DNA from 2 places in the Neisseria yangbaofengii genome. Region 2 is predicted to be linked to the other one. Evidence: predicted binding sites of a transcription regulator. Region 2 holds the regulator's gene; the other holds the start of a gene.

Region 1 (9,637 bases), 160 kb from region 2:
CAGGTGATAATGCCGTATTGGCTTTAATGGCCAAAGAAAGTGGCAAATTGGGCTTAATCCTGCTGGATGCCAAACGCGCTGCCAAACATATTGCGGAAATTTTGTAATGTAGAAACATTGGATTATCAAAAAATAAAATAATCTATTGACAGGTTTATTATTCTTAACTAAAATCCAACTCTTATTCCCTGATAGCTCAGTCGGTAGAGCGACGGACTGTTAATCCGCAGGTCCCTGGTTCGAGCCCAGGTCGGGGAGCCAAATTTAAAAAAGGCCACCTTATAGGTGGTCTTTTTTTATAGATATTTTATAGATAAATGTTTAGGTCGATTTTATTCATTTTGTGTGATGTCAGCCATTGATGTAGCAGTTGGAAATAAGTAGTGAAATATATAGTGGATCCACTTTAAAATAGTACGGCGTTGGTTCGCCTAGCCGTATTATCTATACTGTCTCCGGCTCACTGCCTTGTCCTATTTTAAGTGGTGACTTGCGCGTCTTCGGTAAACAAGGGCATTTGCTCGGCAACGCGTTTTTCATCGGCTAAATTTGAGAATGTATCCACCAAATCTTTTAAGGCTTGGCGTTCCTGAAAATTTAGCTACAGTTTTCAGGCAGCCTGAATTTTGGACGAGAACACGCGTCTTGCCGCGCACCACGCTTTTGGGTGGGTGGTGCGGAACGGTGCGTTCTCCGTAGTGTCAGTACTGGCTCAAAATTCATTCTCAAAAATTTAACTATTTTTGCGATTAAAATTTTTATAGATTGAGTAGATGAATTTTTAAAATAACTCGCCTATTGAATTTTTAAAATAACTCGCCTATTGAATTTTTAAACTAACTCATCTATAATGCGTTTAAATTTTTAAACTCTTAAACATTTAAACGTATCTAAACATAGGAATTCAAATATATGAAAAAATTATCTGCTTTATTATTGAGTGCTGCTTTGAGCATGACAGCGTGTAGCACAACCAACCCCACAACCACATCAACTGAAATCGTTAATCCCAATGCGGTTTACACCCAATATGCTACCGTTCCCACGCAATACATTACGGCTGAAAATGGCGTTCGCTATGCCTATCGCCGTATGGGCAAACCACAAGCTGTGCCGATTATTTATTTCAATCATTTAGCATCTAATATGGATAACTGCGACCCTAGAATTATGGACGCATTGGCGCAAGATTTTGAAATTATCTGTTTTGATTACAAAGGAGTAGGCAGTACTTCTGGCAAACAAGCGCAATCTATTCAAGAAATGGCACACGATAGCTTGGCGTTTATCAAAGCATTGGGCTATGAAAAAATTGATATTTTGTCGTTTTCTATGGGCGGATTTATTTCACAGGAAATCATGGAGTTGAAACCTGATTTAATTCGCAAAATTATTTTGGCTGGCACAGGTGGACGCGGTGGTCAAGGTGTAAGCGATGTGGTTGGTTTGACTTACAAAGAGATTGCCAGAGGGCGTTTGCATGGTGTTGACTCTAAATATTTCTTATTTTTTAATTCATCGCCAAGCGGTCAAGTCGCCGCCCAAGATTTTTTAAGCCGTTTGGAAGAAAGGAAAGTCAATCGTGATATACCTGCAAAATGGAGCAATTTACGTATACAATTAGAAGCCATTAGCAAATGGGGAAAAGAGCAACCTGCTGATTTGTCTAAATTTACTATGCCTGTATTGGTCATCAATGGCGACCACGACCGCATGGTACCAACGGTTAATTCCTACGATTTGGCAAAACGTTTCCCTAATGCCCAATTGCATATTTATGAAAATTCGGGACACGGGGCGATTTTCCAATATCATGAAGATTTTGTGAAACGTGCCAAAGCATTTTTTGCCAATAAGAACGCAAAATAATGTTGTATGGGCTTGAGTGAATACACTATATAATATGCCGTCTGAAAATCATTTTCCAATTTTGATAAAACAACACTCACTTAAAACACATTATATTCAATGATTACCGACACAACTTTCCCAGCATCTTGATTTAAATTTGTGTTTAAAAATGCAGGTTGGCACTTATTAATCGGTCTTTTTGTAGCAGGTATAGCGGCACTATTGGTCTTTAAAATATAGTATCCACATCCTTATGAAGTGCTAACTGGTGGTTTGGCGTTATATAAATTGGTTGTTATCGTTGACGTGATATGCGGCCCTTGATATTGGCCAACCCGAAGAAATCCACTAAAGAGCGCATAATCGATTTTAGCTTAATCGGTGTTATTCAATTGGTTGCATCATTGTATGGGCTTTACAGCGTTTCTCAAGCATGTCCGGCGGTGGCAGGCATTTGAGCAAGATAGAATCATGTAGTCACTGCTGCTGAAATGATCATAAACAGCTGCCTAGTGCACCGGAAGGTTTGCAGCAATTATCATGGTTTGGTGTAAAGCGTGTGGGTTTGCGTGAGGCTGTGAATGTGAAAGAGGTTAACCAAAGTTTATCCATGTCTTTGCAGGGGGTTGAGCCAAGTATACGACCGAATTGGCGGCTTGAAGATGGTAAGAAAGAACGTGCAAAAATTCGCACCAAGATGAGACCTTTATCTGTATTGGCACAAGCAAAGGGCTTAAGTGAAGCGGAAATTCTTTCGAGTGCTTCAGTAAAATCCGATGAGCAACTTTATTACTTACCTTTTACCAGCAGTTTGAATCAAAACTGGGTTGTTTTGCTTATCCAACATGCAGATTTTGTGGCTTATGCCCCTATAGACGGTTTATCGTGAACTACTAGCATTATGCTTATATGTTATACAATAAGCATATAAATATTCGTTCAAAATTTAACTAGATAAATTTCCTATTAAGTCAAAATTAGAGTAAATGCCTAATTTTAGCTTAATCATTTTTGATAGAGAAATAAACTGATTATAAACAATGGTATATTATTTAATATTTATTGCCGGTTTCCGTTTGTTTTAACTAATAACCGCTTATCCTTCATTTTAATATATTATCAATTTCAGCTTGAAAAAGTGACAAGAAACGGCACATGACAAAAATGGCTAAGGCGTATATGACGAATACCAACTAAAACTGACAAAAAATGTCATATTAAAATCTTGAAATTAGCTTTAAGAGATAAAACTTTAGGCTGTTTGAAATGTAATATATAAAATTTATGTTTTAAAACAATGGCTTTTAATAAAATATTTGAAAATTTTAAGATTACTTAAAAACTGGCACGTTCATTGCTTGATAGATTATGTCCGGCGAAGTTGAAGCGCAACGGATACTGAGTCGGAAGCTGTATATTCCTTCCTCTTCATGGTTTTACTCATATGAAGTAAACGAAAATGCCAAGCGCATTACGGATTTTAAAATATAATACACAACCAATTATTCACAAATTTTTAACCGGAGTTAATGAAATGAAAAACATGCAAAAAGGTTTTACCTTGATTGAATTGATGATCGTAGTTGCAATTATTGGTATTCTGGCAGCCATTGCGTTGCCTATGTATCAAAACTACATCGCTCGCTCACAAGTTTCACGCGTAATGGGTGAATCAGGCAATTTAAAAACGGTTGCTGAAACTTGTGTTTTGGATGGTAAATTGACTGTTGGCAAGGACAACGGTAACTGTAAAATTGGTGCAACTGGATCTAATTTGTTAACTGGTGCCGCACAAAGTGGTGAAACTCTAGAAACTGGTACGGGTGTGCCTCAAGTAACGTTGCAAAATACAGGTGCTGCAACTATTGTAGCTACGTTTGGTAATAATGCTGCAGCTGATTTGAAGACTAAAACTTTGACTTGGACGCGTTCAGTAGATGGTACTTGGACTTGTGGTACAACTGCTCCTGAAAAATATGTACCATCAGGTTGTGCTGTGACTACTACTACTCCTTAATTTTAATCATTTTGTAATCTTGAAAAGCGTATCATGAAATGTGGTACGCTTTTATATTTATAATTTGTAAAATAGGTTTAAAAGATGCATAAAAGCCATATGCTAGGTGGGTTTACATTAGTTGAATTGATGGTTGTGTTGGTTATCATAGGGGTGTTATCAGCATTTGCGCTACCAATTTATCAAAATTATGTTGGAAAAGCTCAATTGGCGCGTATTGTGTATGAATTGTCAAGTACTAAAGCATCTATTGAGACCATTTTATCTAATGGTGGTTTTCCTACTGTAGATGCTGCGCAAAATGGCACTCCATACTCTGATCATGGAGGTATTTATGAGTACATAGGAATTCAAGGTAATAATCCTGTGTCTAACATTATTAGTTTAGCTACTATTAAATCTGCTGATGGCAGTTTTGGCGGAATTGAGGCAGTTGTTGGTGGGGATGTTAGCGCGATATTAACAGGTACAACAATTGAATTATTGCGCAATCCTTCAGGCCTTTGGAGCTGTGAAATTAGAATCTTAAATAAAGTTGATAAAAGTGATTTTAGTATTAGTGGCTGCAAAATTGTTGATTAAGTAACAAATTGGTTAAAATGTTATTTAAATATATCTATGGATGGATTCATATCATTTTGTTTATTTTAAATGAGGCTGTCTTAGATAACTGGGAAAATCACCCTTAGGGTAGAATCCTTCCTATGAGAAAAAGCTGCTTAAGCTGGTTAACCATAGTCGAATAAAATCTCAAATTTCCATTTTAAAACAACTGGTAAAACAGGGGTGTTCTAGTTATCTAGGATCGTCCCTTTTAAATTAATTAGAATCAAATCTAAAGTAGATTAGATAATCATGAAATTACATTAAAGGCCGTCTGAAAATTTTCAGACGGCCTTTATTATTATCTACTGCTCAGCTATTTAATTTCTTAACCGGTCAACTGCTTAGTAATCAGCTTCTTAATCGGCGGGAAATTATTGCTGGCGCGCAACACCAGGCCGCGTAGAATTTTGGCCGGAGCGGTTTCATTGGTGAAAAGTTTCAACAACATATTGGTGCCATGGTAAATCGGATGGGCATGCAGCATGTGTTTGCTGTTGTATTTTTCCAGCAGAGTGTTTGAGCCGATGTCTTGGCCGCGTTGCTCGGCTTCCAAAATCAGTTTGGCTAAAATATCGGCACTGGATAAGCCTAAGTTGAAGCCGTGTGCGGTAACGGGATGCATACCAACGGCGGCATCGCCGATCAAGGCGCTGCGTTTGCCGTAGAAACGTTGGGCAATCATGCCGACTAAAGGATAATTATGGAAAGTGCTGACCACTTCCATATCGCCCAATCGGCCTTTTAATTGGGCTTTGACCATAGCGGCCAATTCTTCATTGCTCAAGGCTTTGACGGAATCGGTTTTATCGGCATCAACGGTGATGACGGTATTGGTGATATGTTCTTCCAGCGGCAACAGGGCGATGGTGCGGCCATAGTGGAAGCATTCATAGGCCGTGTGGTCGTTGGAAAGGGTATGTTTCATGCGGCCGACAAACATGGTGCGGCTGTAATCGTGCATATCGGATGAAATGCCCAATTGGCGGCGGGTCTGTGAGAAACGGCTGTCGGCGGCCAAAAGCAGGCGTGCGGTCAGGATGTTACCGTTTTCGATAATAACTTGCGCTTCTTGATCGGATATTTTCACATCTTTGACATTAGAGTCGGTCAGAATGGTCACGTTGTCGAGTGTGGCCACTACTTCATACGCAGCTTTGCGGATGTTGTGGTTGGAAACCAAGTAGCCTAAGCAGTCGGCCGGTTCGCCGCGTGCTTGGGCGGGTTGCGGGAAGTGCAGTTGGTAATCGGATTGGCCGTTTAATACTTTGGCATCGCGTAACGGATAAATTTCGTCTGCGGGAATGCGTTGCCACATGCCTAAGCGTTGCATGATTTCGCGGGAAAGGTGGGTAAGCGCGATCTCTCGGCCGTCGTATGGCGGATTTTGCAACACAGCGAGCGGGTTGCGTTCGATAAGGGTCACTTTTAAACCGCTGCCTGCCAGTTCTGCGGCAAAGCTGAGGCCGGCCGGGCCTGCGCCGACGACGAGAATATCGCTGTGTAAGTTCATGGAGGTATCCTTTATTGTAATGGCGTAATGGCTGTGGATTATTTTCAGACGGCCTTAAGTGTACTGTTTTTTGGCGGTTGATGGGTAATCCGGAATAATTGGCAAATTATAGCAAAATTGCTTATAGAATAAAGCAAAGATTCATTCGGTATGCAAGTTTTTACGTGGGCTTTAATGTATATCAAGTGCCCGTATTTAAGATAGGGGAGAAAGGCCGGAATACCTGATCGAATAGGGAGAGGGTTAATATAAATTAACGCGGTGAGAGGTAGTAAGAAAATGAGGGTAAGAAAAAAACCGCTTCTTAAAACAAGAAGCGGTTTAATTTGAGCGGATTACTCTTCAGAACCGGTGTAAGGGCGAACGCTTACGGTTTTACGGTTTAACGCGCCTTTGGTTTTGAATTCTACGTAACCGTCAACTTTAGCGAACAAAGTGTGGTCTTTGCCCATGCCTACGTTGTCGCCGGCGTGAAATTTAGTGCCGCGTTGACGAACGATGATAGAGCCTGCCGGAATCAGTTCGCTGCCGAAGGCTTTTACGCCCAATCGTTTGGCTTCTGAATCGCGACCGTTGCGGGTGCTGCCGCCTGCTTTTTTACTTGCCATGTTAAATACTCCTTAGCTTGTGTTAAATCAGGCGATTGCCACGATTTCGATTTGGGTGAAATTTTGACGGTGGCCTTGGCGCTTTTGGTAGTGTTTGCGGCGGCGCATTTTGAAAATGCGGACTTTTTCGCCGCGGCCGTGGGCCACTACTTTGGCGGTTACTTTTGCGCCCTCGATAAAAGGTGCGCCTACTTTTACAGATTCGCCGTCAGCAATCATCAAAACTTCGTTCAGTTCGATTTGGCTGTCGAGTTCGGCTGGTATCTGTTCTACTTTCAATTTTTCGCCAACGGTAACTTTGTATTGTTTACCGCCGGTTTTTACGACCGCGTACATACTCAACTCCATGAGAATTTTGGTTAAATCATTCGCACCCCATGTGCGAAACATTGAATTCTATGCATATTTTGCTGTTTTGTCAAAGTTTATTTCTGTTGTGATGAAAATGCCGTCTGAAAGGTGTGTCAAACGGTCTTTACTGCTATAATCGCGCGCTGGATTATGATATTTTTATGCAATACTCTCTTTTAATAATAATTTTCTAGAAATTCCGGTCATGCTCGAAAATCTGCCTTATTTCCAACGTCATCTGCCTGACGATTTAGCTAAAGTCAATGTTGTGATTAATCAAGCCGTTCAGTCGGATGTGGCGCTGATTTCCCAAATCGGCAACTATATCATCAGTGCCGGCGGCAAGCGGTTGCGTCCGATTATCACCATTTTGGCGGGCAAGGCCGTGGGTTATGATGATGAGAAACTTTATTCGCTGGCGGCGATGGTGGAATTTATTCACACATCGACGCTGCTGCATGACGATGTGGTGGACGAGAGTGGTTTGCGCCGTGGCCGAAAAACCGCGAATAATTTGTTTGGCAATGCGGCAGCGGTGTTGGTGGGCGATTTTTTATATACCCGCGCATTTCAGTTGATGGTCGGCTCGGGCAGCATGAAGATTTTGGAAGTAATGGCAGACGCGACTAACATCATTGCCGAAGGCGAAGTGATGCAGCTGATGAATATCGGCAACACCGATATTACCGAAGCCGAATATGTGCAGGTCATTCAATACAAAACCGCCAAGCTGTTTGAAGCTGCCGCGCAAGTCGGTGCGATTTTGGGTAAAGCCACTCTGGAACAAGAGCAAGCGTTGAAAGATTACGGCATGTATGTCGGTACTGCTTTCCAAATCATTGATGATGTGCTGGATTATTCGGGTGAAACCGAAGAAATCGGTAAAAACGTCGGTGATGATTTGGCCGAAGGTAAACCGACCTTGCCGCTGATTTATCTGATGCGTAATGGTTCGGAACAAGCGGTGAATGATGTTCGCCATGCTTTGGAAAATGCCGATCGCAGCTATTTTGAGAAGATTCATCATCATGTGGTCAATTCAGAGGCTTTGTCTTATTCGGTAAGCGAGGCGCGTAAGGCAGTTGGAAAAGCGATTGCGTGTTTGGGTGCTTTGCCGCAAAGTGAAATTACCGAAGCCATGCGCCAGCTTGCCGAAGAATCGTTGGCGCGCTTGTCTTAAAAGAGCGTGACATGAATTTCAGTTTTATTCCGCTTTTCTTGGTGGCGCTGATTTTACTGGGTGTCTTGAGCAACAATAATTCGATTACGATTTCCGCGATTGCCTTGTTATTGATGCAGCAAACAGCCTTGGCAAAATACATTCCTTTAGCGGAAAAATACGGCTTGGGCGTCGGTATTGTTTTTCTGACTATCGGCGTATTAAGCCCCTTGGTTTCGGGTAAAGTGCAGCTGCCTAACCTTGCGGCATTTGTGAATTTCAAAATGTTGGCTGCGGTAGCTGTCGGTATTTTTGTGGCGTGGATTGCCGGACACGGTGTGCCTTTGATGAGCAGCCAGCCTATCTTGGTGACCGGCTTGTTAATCGGTACGATTGCCGGTGTCGCTTTTTTCGGCGGTATTCCCGTTGGACCGCTGATTGCTGCAGGGATATTGTCGTTTATCGTCGGAAAAGTTTAGTGCACTCGCCATAGTTCAACGGATAGAACGTATGCCTCCTAAGCATAAAATACAGGTTCGATTCCTGTTGGCGAGGCCAATAATATCAATGCCGTCTGAAAAGCTTCAGACGGCATTGTTGTTTTTAAAGATGAAAGAGGCCGCCTGAAAGTTTCAGACGGCCCAACTTTATTCTGGTGTCACCGGCGTAGCGGAGCTATCGGCATGGTTTGGTTGTAAGGCGGTCAGTTTCTTGGTGAGGAAATTCAGAATCACACCGTAAGCAGGTAGGAAAAACAGGGTACAGATGGCGAGTTTGAATAAATAATCAACAAAGGCAATGCCCGGCCAATGCTGTGCCATAAAGGCATCGTTGCTGGCATAGAAAGCGACGCTGAAGAAAATCAATGTATCTAATGCATTGCCGAGAATGGTCGATGCGGTTGGGGCGGCCCACCATGATTTCAGACGGCGTAAGCGGTTGAATACAAAAATGTCCATCATTTGGCCAAACGCATAGGCGGCAAAACTGGCTAGAGCGATTCGGCCGACAAAGGTGTTGAATGTGGCCAACGATGCCCAGTCTGTCCAACTTCCTTCGCTGAACAAAACGGAGAATACATAAGAGAGTAATAAAGCGGGGAACATCACCCGAAAAATAATCCGGCGCGCTAGATGTGAGCCGAAAATACGCACGGTCAAGTCGGTGGCTAAGAAGATAAACGGAAAGCTGAGTGCCCCCCAAGTGGAATGCACACCAAAAATTTCAAAGGGAAATTGCACCAGATAATTGCTGGAAGCGATAATGAGAATATGGAATAAAACGAGCCAAAACAGGGCTTTTTTCTGTTGGGCTTGGGTAAATTGATACATGAATGGCTTTCGGAAACGGCTTTCAGACGGCCCGGGATGTAGGAAATCACCGGATTCTTCACACTTTTTATGCACAACAGTTTTTATTTTTTGTCTGAATGATTGTTTCGGGATTTTTGAGCGTTATCAAGAACCATACGGCTTTGCCTTGTTTTTCGGCATTCTTGACAACACTCGAAAATCCTCAAATGGGTCTTCGGGCAA
Region 2 (9,637 bases):
AATTTTCCATCAAAAGTGAAAGCCACGATTTATGATGCCAAAAATCTTTAAAGCTGCCGCATTGTCCGCCCTGGTGATCAGTGCGCCTGCTTTCGCGCTGGAAAGCGACAGCCGCCAACCGATTCAAATCGAAGCCGACCAAGGCTCGCTCGACCAAGCCAACCAAACCACCACCTTCAGCGGCAACGTCATCATCAAACAAGGCACGCTGAACATCAATGCCGCCAACGTCACCGTTTCGCGGAACGACAAAGGCAACCAACTGATGAAAGCCAACGGCTCGCCCGTGCGCTTCAGCCAGCAGCTTGACGGCGACAAAGGCACGGTCAACGGCCAAGGGAGCCAAGTCGAATACGCTTCGGCCACCGGCTTGGTGACACTCACCGGCAATGCCAAAGTGCAGCGCGGCGGCGATGTCGCCCAAGGTGCGGTGATTACCTACAATATGCGCACCGAAGTCTATACCATTCACGGCGGCTCGAAACAGGCAGGCGTAAAATCGCCGGCCAAATCCGGTCGTGTAAGCGTGGTGATTCAACCGACTTCGACCAAACAATAAGCTGAGGCCGTCTGAATCTTTTATTGAACCAACTTTCAGACGGCCTATCCAACCCTGATTCCGTTTTAAAGAACAGATTATGACTGCACCAGCCAGCCGCCTTGTCGCCCAAGGCCTGCAAAAAAGTTTCAAAAAACGCCAAGTCGTGAAAGATTTCTCGCTCGAAATCGAAAGCGGCGAAGTGGTCGGCCTGCTCGGCCCCAACGGCGCGGGCAAAACCACCAGCTTCTACATGATTGTCGGCCTGATTGCCGCCGATGGCGGCAGCGTCACACTCGACGGCCAAGAATTGCGCCACCTGCCGATTCACGAACGCGCGCGTTTAGGCGTGGGCTATCTGCCGCAAGAAGCATCGATTTTCCGCAAAATGACGGTCGAGCAAAACATCCGCGCTATTTTGGAAATCAGCCTGAAAGACAAAAGCGGCATCGACGGCGAAATCGACAAACTGTTGGCCGATTTGAACATCGAACGCCTGCGCCACAACCCCGCCCCGTCTTTATCGGGCGGCGAACGCCGTCGCGTGGAAATCGCCCGCGTATTGGCAATGAAACCGCGTTTTATTCTGCTGGACGAACCCTTCGCCGGTGTCGACCCCTTAGCGATCATCGACATTCAAAAAATCATCGAATTTCTCAAATCACGCGGCATCGGCGTATTGATTACCGACCACAACGTGCGCGAAACCTTGAGCATCTGCGACCGCGCCTACATCATCAGCGAGGGTACGGTATTGGCTTCGGGCAAACCGGACGACTTGGTCAACAATGAAAAAGTGCGTGCGGTTTACTTGGGCGAAAACTTTAAATACTGATGCCGCCAAACGCGCCCTTGTTTGATAAATATGAAAAGAGGCCGTCTGAAAAATAGTAACCACGCTCATTTTGTAGTAACTTATTTCAGACGGCCTTTTATGTTCCACCGCCTGCACATAGCGGATAGTGCCGCACCGTAAAAACAATAAAATAAAACGCAACTTACTTATCCTATGAATCCCAATTTCGGCTTAAAACTCAAGCAAACCCAGCAGCTCAACCAAAGGCTGCAACAAGCCTTGCGCGTGTTACAGATGTCCAATCAAGATATTGAGCGCGAAGTAGAAGACTGGCTGCAGGAAAACCCCTTGCTCGAACGCTCCGAATACGATGAATTTAACGATGCCGAGTTCAACAGCAGCCTTTCTGCCGCCCTACCGCACAGCAATCAAATCGGCGGCGAGGATGCCGAAGATGCTTGGCTCAATGTTACCGAAGAAGAAGATTTCAACGCCTATCTGCATGCGCAAGTGTGCGAACACCCGCTTTCCAAAACCGAAGCCGCCCACGTCCACATTCTGATTGATTTTCTCGACGAACAAGGCTATTTCACCGACAGCCTGTCGGAAGTCGTCGACCATACGCCGCTGGACTGGATGCTGAATGAAGACGATTTACAAAACGCGCTCGACATCCTGCAAACCTTCGATCCGCCCGGCGTCGCCGCCGCAGACATTACCGAATCCCTTCTGCTGCAACTCATGCGTCTGCCCGCTTCGCCCGAACGCCAATTGGCCGGCCATCTGATACAAAGCTCGTTTGACGAACTGGGCAAAAACCGCCGGCAAAACATTCAGCGTTTCCAAAAAATGTATCCCGAAGCCACGCCACAAACCATTCAGACGGCCTTGGATTTGATTGCATCACTCAACCCTTATCCGGCTTATGGTTTTGCTTCCGCCGAGCCGACCGCCTACATCCAGCCCGACGTGTGGGTTAAAGAAACGGCTGATGGCTGGAAAGTCAGCGGCAACGAAGCGGCTTGGCCAAAAATTCAAATCAACCGCGAATACATCGAGCTGCTGCAAGACATCGACGACGCCTCGCCCGAATGGAAAGAAAAACTGCACGAAGCGCGCCAAAAAATCGACAGCTTGGAATTGCGCAAAAGCACGGTTATCCGCTTGGCAGAATACATCGTTGAGCGGCAAGAAGATTTTTTCATCTTCGGCGAAATCGGCTTGGTGCCCATGCTGCTCAGAGATGCCGCCGCCGAATTAGAGCTGGCAGAATCCACCATTTCAAGAGCCGCCAACCAAAAATATTTAGCTTGCCCACGCGGTTTATTTGCGTTACGCTATTTTTTCACACAGGCAGTCAGTACCGACAGCGACAACGAAGGCATGAGCCAAGGCGCAATCAAAGCGATGCTCAAACAATTGATTGACAGCGAAAACATGCAAAAGCCGCATTCCGATGAAACCTTGGTGCAGCTCTTAAAACAACAAGGCATTGAAATCGCCCGCCGCACCGTTGCCAAATACAGGGAGTCGCTCGATATTCCGCCTGCGCACAAGCGCAAGCTTATCGGCTGAACACAAGATTTTTATGTCCGTCACGTTGGCGGATTTACTCACCGAAGGAGTTGTATTATGAACCTGAAAATTACCGGTCTGAATTTTGATGTTACCGAAGCGATTAAAAACCATGTGTCTGAAAAATTGGAACGCATCAACCGCCATGCCGCCAATGTGATTTCCGTGGCCATTACCCTCTCGGTTGAAAAAGTGAATCAAAAAGCCGAAGCCGATTTGCACTTAGCCGGTAAAGATTTGCACGTTGAAGCAGTAGAACAAGACATGTACGCCGCGATTGATGTATTGATGGATAAATTGGATCGTGCGGTGTTGAAGCATAAAGAAAAAAGCAACGATGCCCGCGCACCGCGCCCTGCCGACGTAGTTGGCAACGAACAAGAATAAACCTTTATGAAAAATGCCGTCTGAAAAATCTTCAGACGGCATTTTTCTATGACCGGATAATTTATTCGTTTCTACGACACAAATAAAAAAACCATTCGACAGAATGTTTTTTTCGTCATTTTATCTTAGCGTTTGCGGCCGAAAACCAGCGACAATACCGCCAAAACCAAGAAGCCGACAAATAAGATTTTCGCAATGCCTGCAGCACTACCGGCAATACCGCCGAAACCCAATACTGCAGCAATAATGGAAATCACGAAAAATACGATTGCATAATGTAACATAGGAGCCTCCTCTGCTTTGTTCATAGTGAAAATTAGTGTCGCATTCCGATTCGGGTTAACCGAACGCATGGCTCCACAATAACACAGCCGTTTTCGATAATCCAACTGCCAAAGCCTATATTTCATAGCTTTACAAAGCATATTACACAAGACTACATTTAAATTCATTAATGTAATATCGAGAAAAGAAGCCCAAATATCATCTTAACTTTTCTTAGCATCCGATTCATCGATGCATAAATACAGGTTAAAGGCCGTCTGAAAGGATCGCGATACCCGGTACAAACAAATCCGCTCTGTTAAAATACGCGCATAGAGACTCAAAGCCGATCACGCGCTTGAATTTAGCGCAATCAGCCCAATTGTAAATCCCACCACATTCCATTCATACCGAGAGATTCATGAATATCCAAGAAATTCAGACTGCCCTGCAAACAGTGACCATTCCGCACACACAACGCACGATCGGCAGCGAAAATGCCGTCAAAAGCATCAACCATGATTCAGACGGCCTGCACATTACCCTACAATTCGGCTATCCCGTTTTGCACATCGGCAATGAATTGGCCGACCACATTCAAGAAGCCATCATCGGCTTCACCGGCGACACCGGCATTCACTTGAGCATCGACACCGTAGTCGGCACACACAAAGTGCAACCGGGTGTTGCCACCATCAAAGGCGTAAAAAACATCATCGCCGTAGGCTCCGGCAAAGGCGGCGTGGGCAAATCCACCACCACCGCCAACTTGGCCACCGCCATGGCACGAATGGGGGCGCGTGTCGGCGTATTGGATGCCGACTTATACGGCCCAAGCCAACCGACCATGCTGGGAGTATCTGCCGGCAAACCGGATACCAAAAACGAAAAACTGGTGCCGATTACCACCGAAAGCGGCATTCAAGTAATGTCGATCGGTTTTCTGATGGATACCGACCAAGCCGTGATTTGGCGCGGCCCATTGTTGAGCCAGGCCCTGCAGCAATTATTGTTCCAAAGCGAATGGGACGATGTGGATTACCTGTTTATCGACTTGCCGCCGGGCACCGGCGACATTCAATTAACCCTGTCGCAAAAAATTCCGGTAACCGGCGCTGTGGTCGTGACCACACCGCAAGACATCGCCCTGATTGACGCGCGCAAAGCAGTGGATATGTTCAAAAAAGTCAACATTCCGATTTTTGGCGTCTTAGAAAACATGTCGGTACACATTTGCTCTAACTGCGGCCACAGCGAAGCCATTTTCGGCACTGAAGGCGGCAAAGACTTGGCAGGCCGTCTGAATGTGCCGTTGCTCGGCCAGCTGCCGCTCAGCTTGCCGGTACGCGAAGCAATGGACAACGGCCAAGCCGCCGCGTTATTGGAAAACCACGGCGAAGTGGAAAAAATCTACACCGACGCTGCGTTCCAACTGGCTTTGTCTATTGCAGATAAAGGCAAAGACTTCAGCAGCCGCTTCCCGAAAATTGTTGTGGAATAAAGCAAGTAAGATTAAACATGCCAAAAGCCGTCTGAAAAGTTTTCAGACGGCTTTTTTGATGGGTTAGATTTTATAGTGGATTCACTTTAAAAATAGGACAAGGCGGCGAGCCAACGCCGTTATAGCAAATAAACCTATTCTTCGATACAATTCCACCATGGCCTATTCAGAAGACTTCAAACAACTCGTACTCAAAAAACTCCGTCAAGGATGGACGATTCGCAGAGCCGCAAAAGAATTCGGCATCGCCATCTCCACCATCACGCTTTGGAAACGCCCTCCGGCTCCTCAAACCCCTCCGAAGCAACGGAAAACCCGCAAAATCAGCGCCCAAGCACTGCTCGAAGATGTTGAGCGTTATCCCGATGCCTATTGCTATGAAAGAGCGCAACGCTTTGGCTGTTCCCATACCGCCATACACAAAGCATTAAAGCGATACAACATCAGCTGCAAAAAAAGACCAACCGCCACCCGAAAGCCAACAGAGGGCTCAGAAAAAACTTCCTGAAGTTACTGCACCGCTACATCCGCCGTAACCGTCCGGTTGTTTATTTAGACGAGAGCGGATTCAGAACATCCTGTTACCGGCCTTACGCTTATGCGCCAAAAAGCCGGCGCTGTTATGCGCTCCATGATTGGCAGGGACATCATCAGACCAATGCCGTCGGAGCGTTATTTCACGGCAAACTGTTTGCCGTCGGTTTGTTTGATTGCAGTATTGACCGCCGAATATTTGACGCTTGGGTGGAGCGGATTTTGATTCCGGAGCTGCCGCGAAACAGTGTGGTGGTAATGGATAATGCGACGTTTTATAAGGGGAGTGCTTTAACGCTTCTGAAGGAGAAAGGCCATACTGTGTTATGGCTTCCGCCCTATCGCCCTGATCTGAATCGGATAGAGAAAAAGTGGGCTTGGATTAGAGGTGTTAGGAATCGGCTGCGAATTACGGATGTGGATTGGCTGTTTTGGATGTGTATCGATAAATAAGTTTATTTGCTATATATTACCCAGAAAACATCAGTTCGCGGATTTGGAAGAATGCGCTGGCAGAAACAGGTATCACCGACTTCCGCTGGTATGACTTGCGCCATGCTTGGGCAAGTTGGCTGGTTCAGGCAGGTGTACCGATAACCGCGTTGCAGGAAATGGGCGGATGGGAAAATGTGGGAATGGTGCAGCGGTATGCCCATCTTGCACCGGAACATCTGCACAAACACGCAGCTCTATTGGACGATGCCGGTCTTGGTTTCGGCACAAATCAGGCACACCCCAAAATAGGAGGTGGCAAAGAAAAAAGCCTAAACGATTGTTTAGGCTTAAGAAATGTGGTGGGTCGTGAAGGATTCGAACCTTCGACCAACGGATTAAAAGTCCGCTGCTCTACCGACTGAGCTAACGACCCGATAAGCTGTGCATTATAGTAGTAAGCTTTATGGCTGTCAAGCTTTTGTAACCATTTTCTTACCATTATCCGTGATTGAAAAGGCCGTCTGAATATTCAGACGGCCTTGATTGCTTATCCGATTATTGACGGATACGGGCAGGTGTTTGCACCACTTCGCGGATAATCACTTCCCGAACAGGTTCTTTTTCTTTAAGACCACAACCTTCAGGGTTCCAGAAGAATGATTGTGCATTTTTGTCTTTATCAAACAAAACTTTGTATTGGCAGGTTTTGTGTTCGCCGTTTTCACGGTAGTTAAACAAGTAATCCCACTCTCGCACGCCATACAAGCCTTCTTGGTGATGCGGACGGCCAATCAGGTTGTAGATTTGATCTTTGTTCATGCCCGCTTCGATTTGGCGCACATTGTCCCAATTCGGCCAAGAGCCGTCTTGAGTACCGTTATGACGGAAAGTGGTTTTAGCCGGATCAGGCCATACCGGATTATCGGTAGTCCCTTCTTTGGTCACATTGCTCAAGTTACCGCAGGCAGCCAAAGCCAATGCGGCGATTACAGGTAATGCAATTGCTGATAATTTCATGATTTTTCCTTTATGTATTCTGTTAACAGGCCGTCGCCTCGGGTTTTACCATTGATAGCCTACGCTGCCGCCCCAGTTCACATCTTTCTGGGTGTTCACGCCGACGCCGGCTTTGATAAACCATTTGTTGTTATCAGAATTACGTGCATAACCGATGGCCAACGCTTGTTGGTCACGGAAACCGCCCACTGCCGCAGAAACCAAGCTTTTACCGGCTTCGTTAGGTCGTTGCAAAAATGCCATCGCAGTCGCACCCGCGATCCCGGCACGCAAATCTTTTTCCATATCGTTGATGCGATTGTTGATACGGTTGTCCCAAGCAGCGGTATTGGCCGAAATCTTATAAACATCTTGACCGTTTGCACCGGTAGTCTTATTAATAGTGATATTATCACCGGCAACAACTTCGGTTTTGGCTGAGTTCAATTGGCGCACATTTACCGCATCAGTAGGATTGGTACCTGCAGCAACATTAGTGATTACGTTCCCGCCATTATTCAAACCGCTTTGGGTCAAAGTAACAGGAGAACCCGCGGCACCATTGTTGATGGTTACGCCTTCATTATTCAAAACGGTATTACCTGCGGTTACACTGCCAACTACCAAATCGGGTTTGGTCGATACGGTATAAGTAGTGCTGCCATCGGTAGGAGAAGTTTCCGGAGTTACTACAATATTGGCACCTGCAGCAACTTTGCTATTAGCTGCATTTACTTTATTCTGTAAATTATTGGTCATCAAATATAATTGCGAACCATTGATAGCATCAGTAGAAGTGGCTTCAATACGGCCTGCAGCAACATTAGTGATCGTGCGCTCGAAATCTGCGGCACCTACGCTAACAGTTGCCGCAGGAGCAGTGCCGGCAAAGCCGCTGTAGGTTATGCCGTTTACAGTAGCTTCAGTTGTGCCTACCGCGGCCTCAGTTTTAGAAGCAGTGCCCAAAGCGACAGAATAATCCTCAGCAGCTACGGCACCGCGACCAATGGCAACCGATGAGCCACCTTCAGCTTTTGACTGCAAGCCTGAAGCAACACTGGCTACACCAGAAGCAGTCGCTGCTGCGCCTGTTGCCGTCGCATATTTACCGCTTGCAACTGCCCCCGAACCAATCGCAGTAGCCGCTACTTCAGAAGCAGCCGCTTTTTGACCCGCTGCAACGGAGTTGCTGCCGCTGGCTTGAGCACCTTGACCCAAGGCAGTAGCATTATTTGCAGAAGCCATTGAACCAGAACCAAATGCTGTTGCGGCTGAAGCGCTGGCGGCTGAAACAGAGCCAACTGCCGTGCTGCCGTTACCGCTGGCCGCAGCTTGGCGGCCTACCGCAGTAGCTGCATTTGCAGTGGCTTGAGTGCCCTGACCTAAGGCAGTAGCGGCAATACCTTGGGCATCAGACAATGCGCCCAACGCAACCGCAGATCCGCCATTGGCCGCAGTATCCGAACCGATCGCCACTGAGCTCAAACCTTCGGCAGTCGTTTGAATACCTATTGCAACAGAATAGCGAGCCGCTGCTTCAGTCGAACGGTTCAACTCACCATTATCATTTACTTTGACGTAATCAATATCGGCAGCATGTGCCACTGATGGAAACATACCTGCTGCCAACAATGCAGCAACTAATGTTTTGGTCGTCATTTGCTCTGTGTGTTTCATAATTATCTCCCTGATAAAAACACTGATATTTTATTTAGAATATGCCCTAATATTTATTGCAATATGACGTTGACAATCTAAAATCTTTTATCTAAAATAGATAATGACAATAAAATTACTCACGCCAGAATATATTAAGGGCAGGTATATTCACTATAAAAATAAAATTAAGTTATTTCGAATAATTTCTTCAGAAACTTAATAATTACTCAGCATTTATTATAGATAGACTAAGCCTGCTTAATTTATTTTATTTTTTAATCATGCATTCTTTAGCTTTAGTGATTATTAATTATTTGTGAAATAATCTTACAAGCCATCATAATCCACTTTACAAATCATATTTCAAAAAAATTTCACGCCATATTAAATTTTTGATAGATTAATCCATCAAAATACATCAATAAAAAACTTTATTTTAAATAAATCACCATTGGATTTTGGATAAATTTATTTAATTTATGCATTCATCCAACCTGAATTTTTATTTTATTCAGATAAAATCTCTCCAATCGATTCAATTTTCCATCCACCATTCTCAAACCAAAGCCGTGAAACTGTTGCATTTTCGACACTTCTATATGAAGTTGACTGCGGATCAATCAATTTTAATATTCCAGTAATCGCCATACCATGCGACACCAGCAAGACGTCGCCATCGATTGGTGATTTTTGGCGCAAAATATCCAAGCCTTTTTCCAGACGACCCATAAATTGGGCTTCATTTTCAGCCAAACCTAAAGGGTCTAATTCGCTAACGGTTTCGGCCAACATGTGATGGGTGCCGGCTCGGTAGGCTTCGAGCCATGTTTCTATCGATGGAAAGCCGCGATGCTGCGCAATCAGACCATGCACATTTTGTACCAAATCACCTTCAAAGCCGCCGAAACAATATTCGCGCACTTCCTCAATCACGCCTAAAGGCAAATCAGCT

Evidence for each region. The regulator sigma-54, encoded in region 2, starts transcription at its own class of promoters, with help from an activator protein. The targets are predictions, from matches to a motif close to CTGGCACGCTTCATGCTT.
Region 1: H4O27_RS00275 (pilin) is a predicted target of sigma-54. The motif match lies at 3,194-3,211, and genes of this name have one in related genera.

Annotation. Positions count from the first base shown of each region.
Region 1 is NZ_CP062976.1:51,744-61,380, forward strand. It holds gene H4O27_RS00250 (roadblock/LC7 domain-containing protein) at 1-107, shown strand, start outside; tRNA gene H4O27_RS00255 (tRNA-Asn) at 186-261, shown strand; gene H4O27_RS00265 (alpha/beta fold hydrolase) at 913-1,869, shown strand; partial or broken gene H4O27_RS00270 (fimb protein) at 2,011-2,740, shown strand; gene H4O27_RS00275 (pilin) at 3,386-3,868, shown strand; gene H4O27_RS00280 (pilin) at 3,953-4,450, shown strand; gene ubiM (5-demethoxyubiquinol-8 5-hydroxylase UbiM) at 4,800-5,984, opposite strand; gene rpmA (50S ribosomal protein L27) at 6,320-6,592, opposite strand; gene rplU (50S ribosomal protein L21) at 6,620-6,928, opposite strand; gene H4O27_RS00300 (polyprenyl synthetase family protein) at 7,149-8,123, shown strand; gene H4O27_RS00305 (DUF441 domain-containing protein) at 8,135-8,581, shown strand; tRNA gene H4O27_RS00310 (tRNA-Arg) at 8,586-8,660, shown strand; gene H4O27_RS00315 (7-cyano-7-deazaguanine/7-aminomethyl-7-deazaguanine transporter) at 8,750-9,433, opposite strand.
Region 2 is NZ_CP062976.1:207,774-217,410, reverse strand. It holds gene lptC (LPS export ABC transporter periplasmic protein LptC) at 1-51, shown strand, start outside; gene lptA (lipopolysaccharide transport periplasmic protein LptA) at 32-559, shown strand; gene lptB (LPS export ABC transporter ATP-binding protein) at 639-1,373, shown strand; gene rpoN (RNA polymerase factor sigma-54) at 1,548-2,909, shown strand; gene hpf (ribosome hibernation-promoting factor, HPF/YfiA family) at 2,967-3,296, shown strand; gene H4O27_RS01170 (DUF1328 domain-containing protein) at 3,422-3,580, opposite strand; gene apbC (iron-sulfur cluster carrier protein ApbC) at 3,982-5,061, shown strand; gene H4O27_RS01160 (IS630 transposase-related protein) at 5,219-5,569, shown strand; gene H4O27_RS13520 (transposase) at 5,461-6,048, shown strand; partial or broken gene H4O27_RS13515 (hypothetical protein) at 6,144-6,206, shown strand; tRNA gene H4O27_RS01145 (tRNA-Lys) at 6,388-6,463, opposite strand; gene H4O27_RS01140 (outer membrane protein assembly factor BamE) at 6,586-7,047, opposite strand; gene H4O27_RS01135 (YadA family autotransporter adhesin) at 7,093-8,703, opposite strand; gene H4O27_RS01130 (histidine phosphatase family protein) at 9,193-9,637, opposite strand, start outside.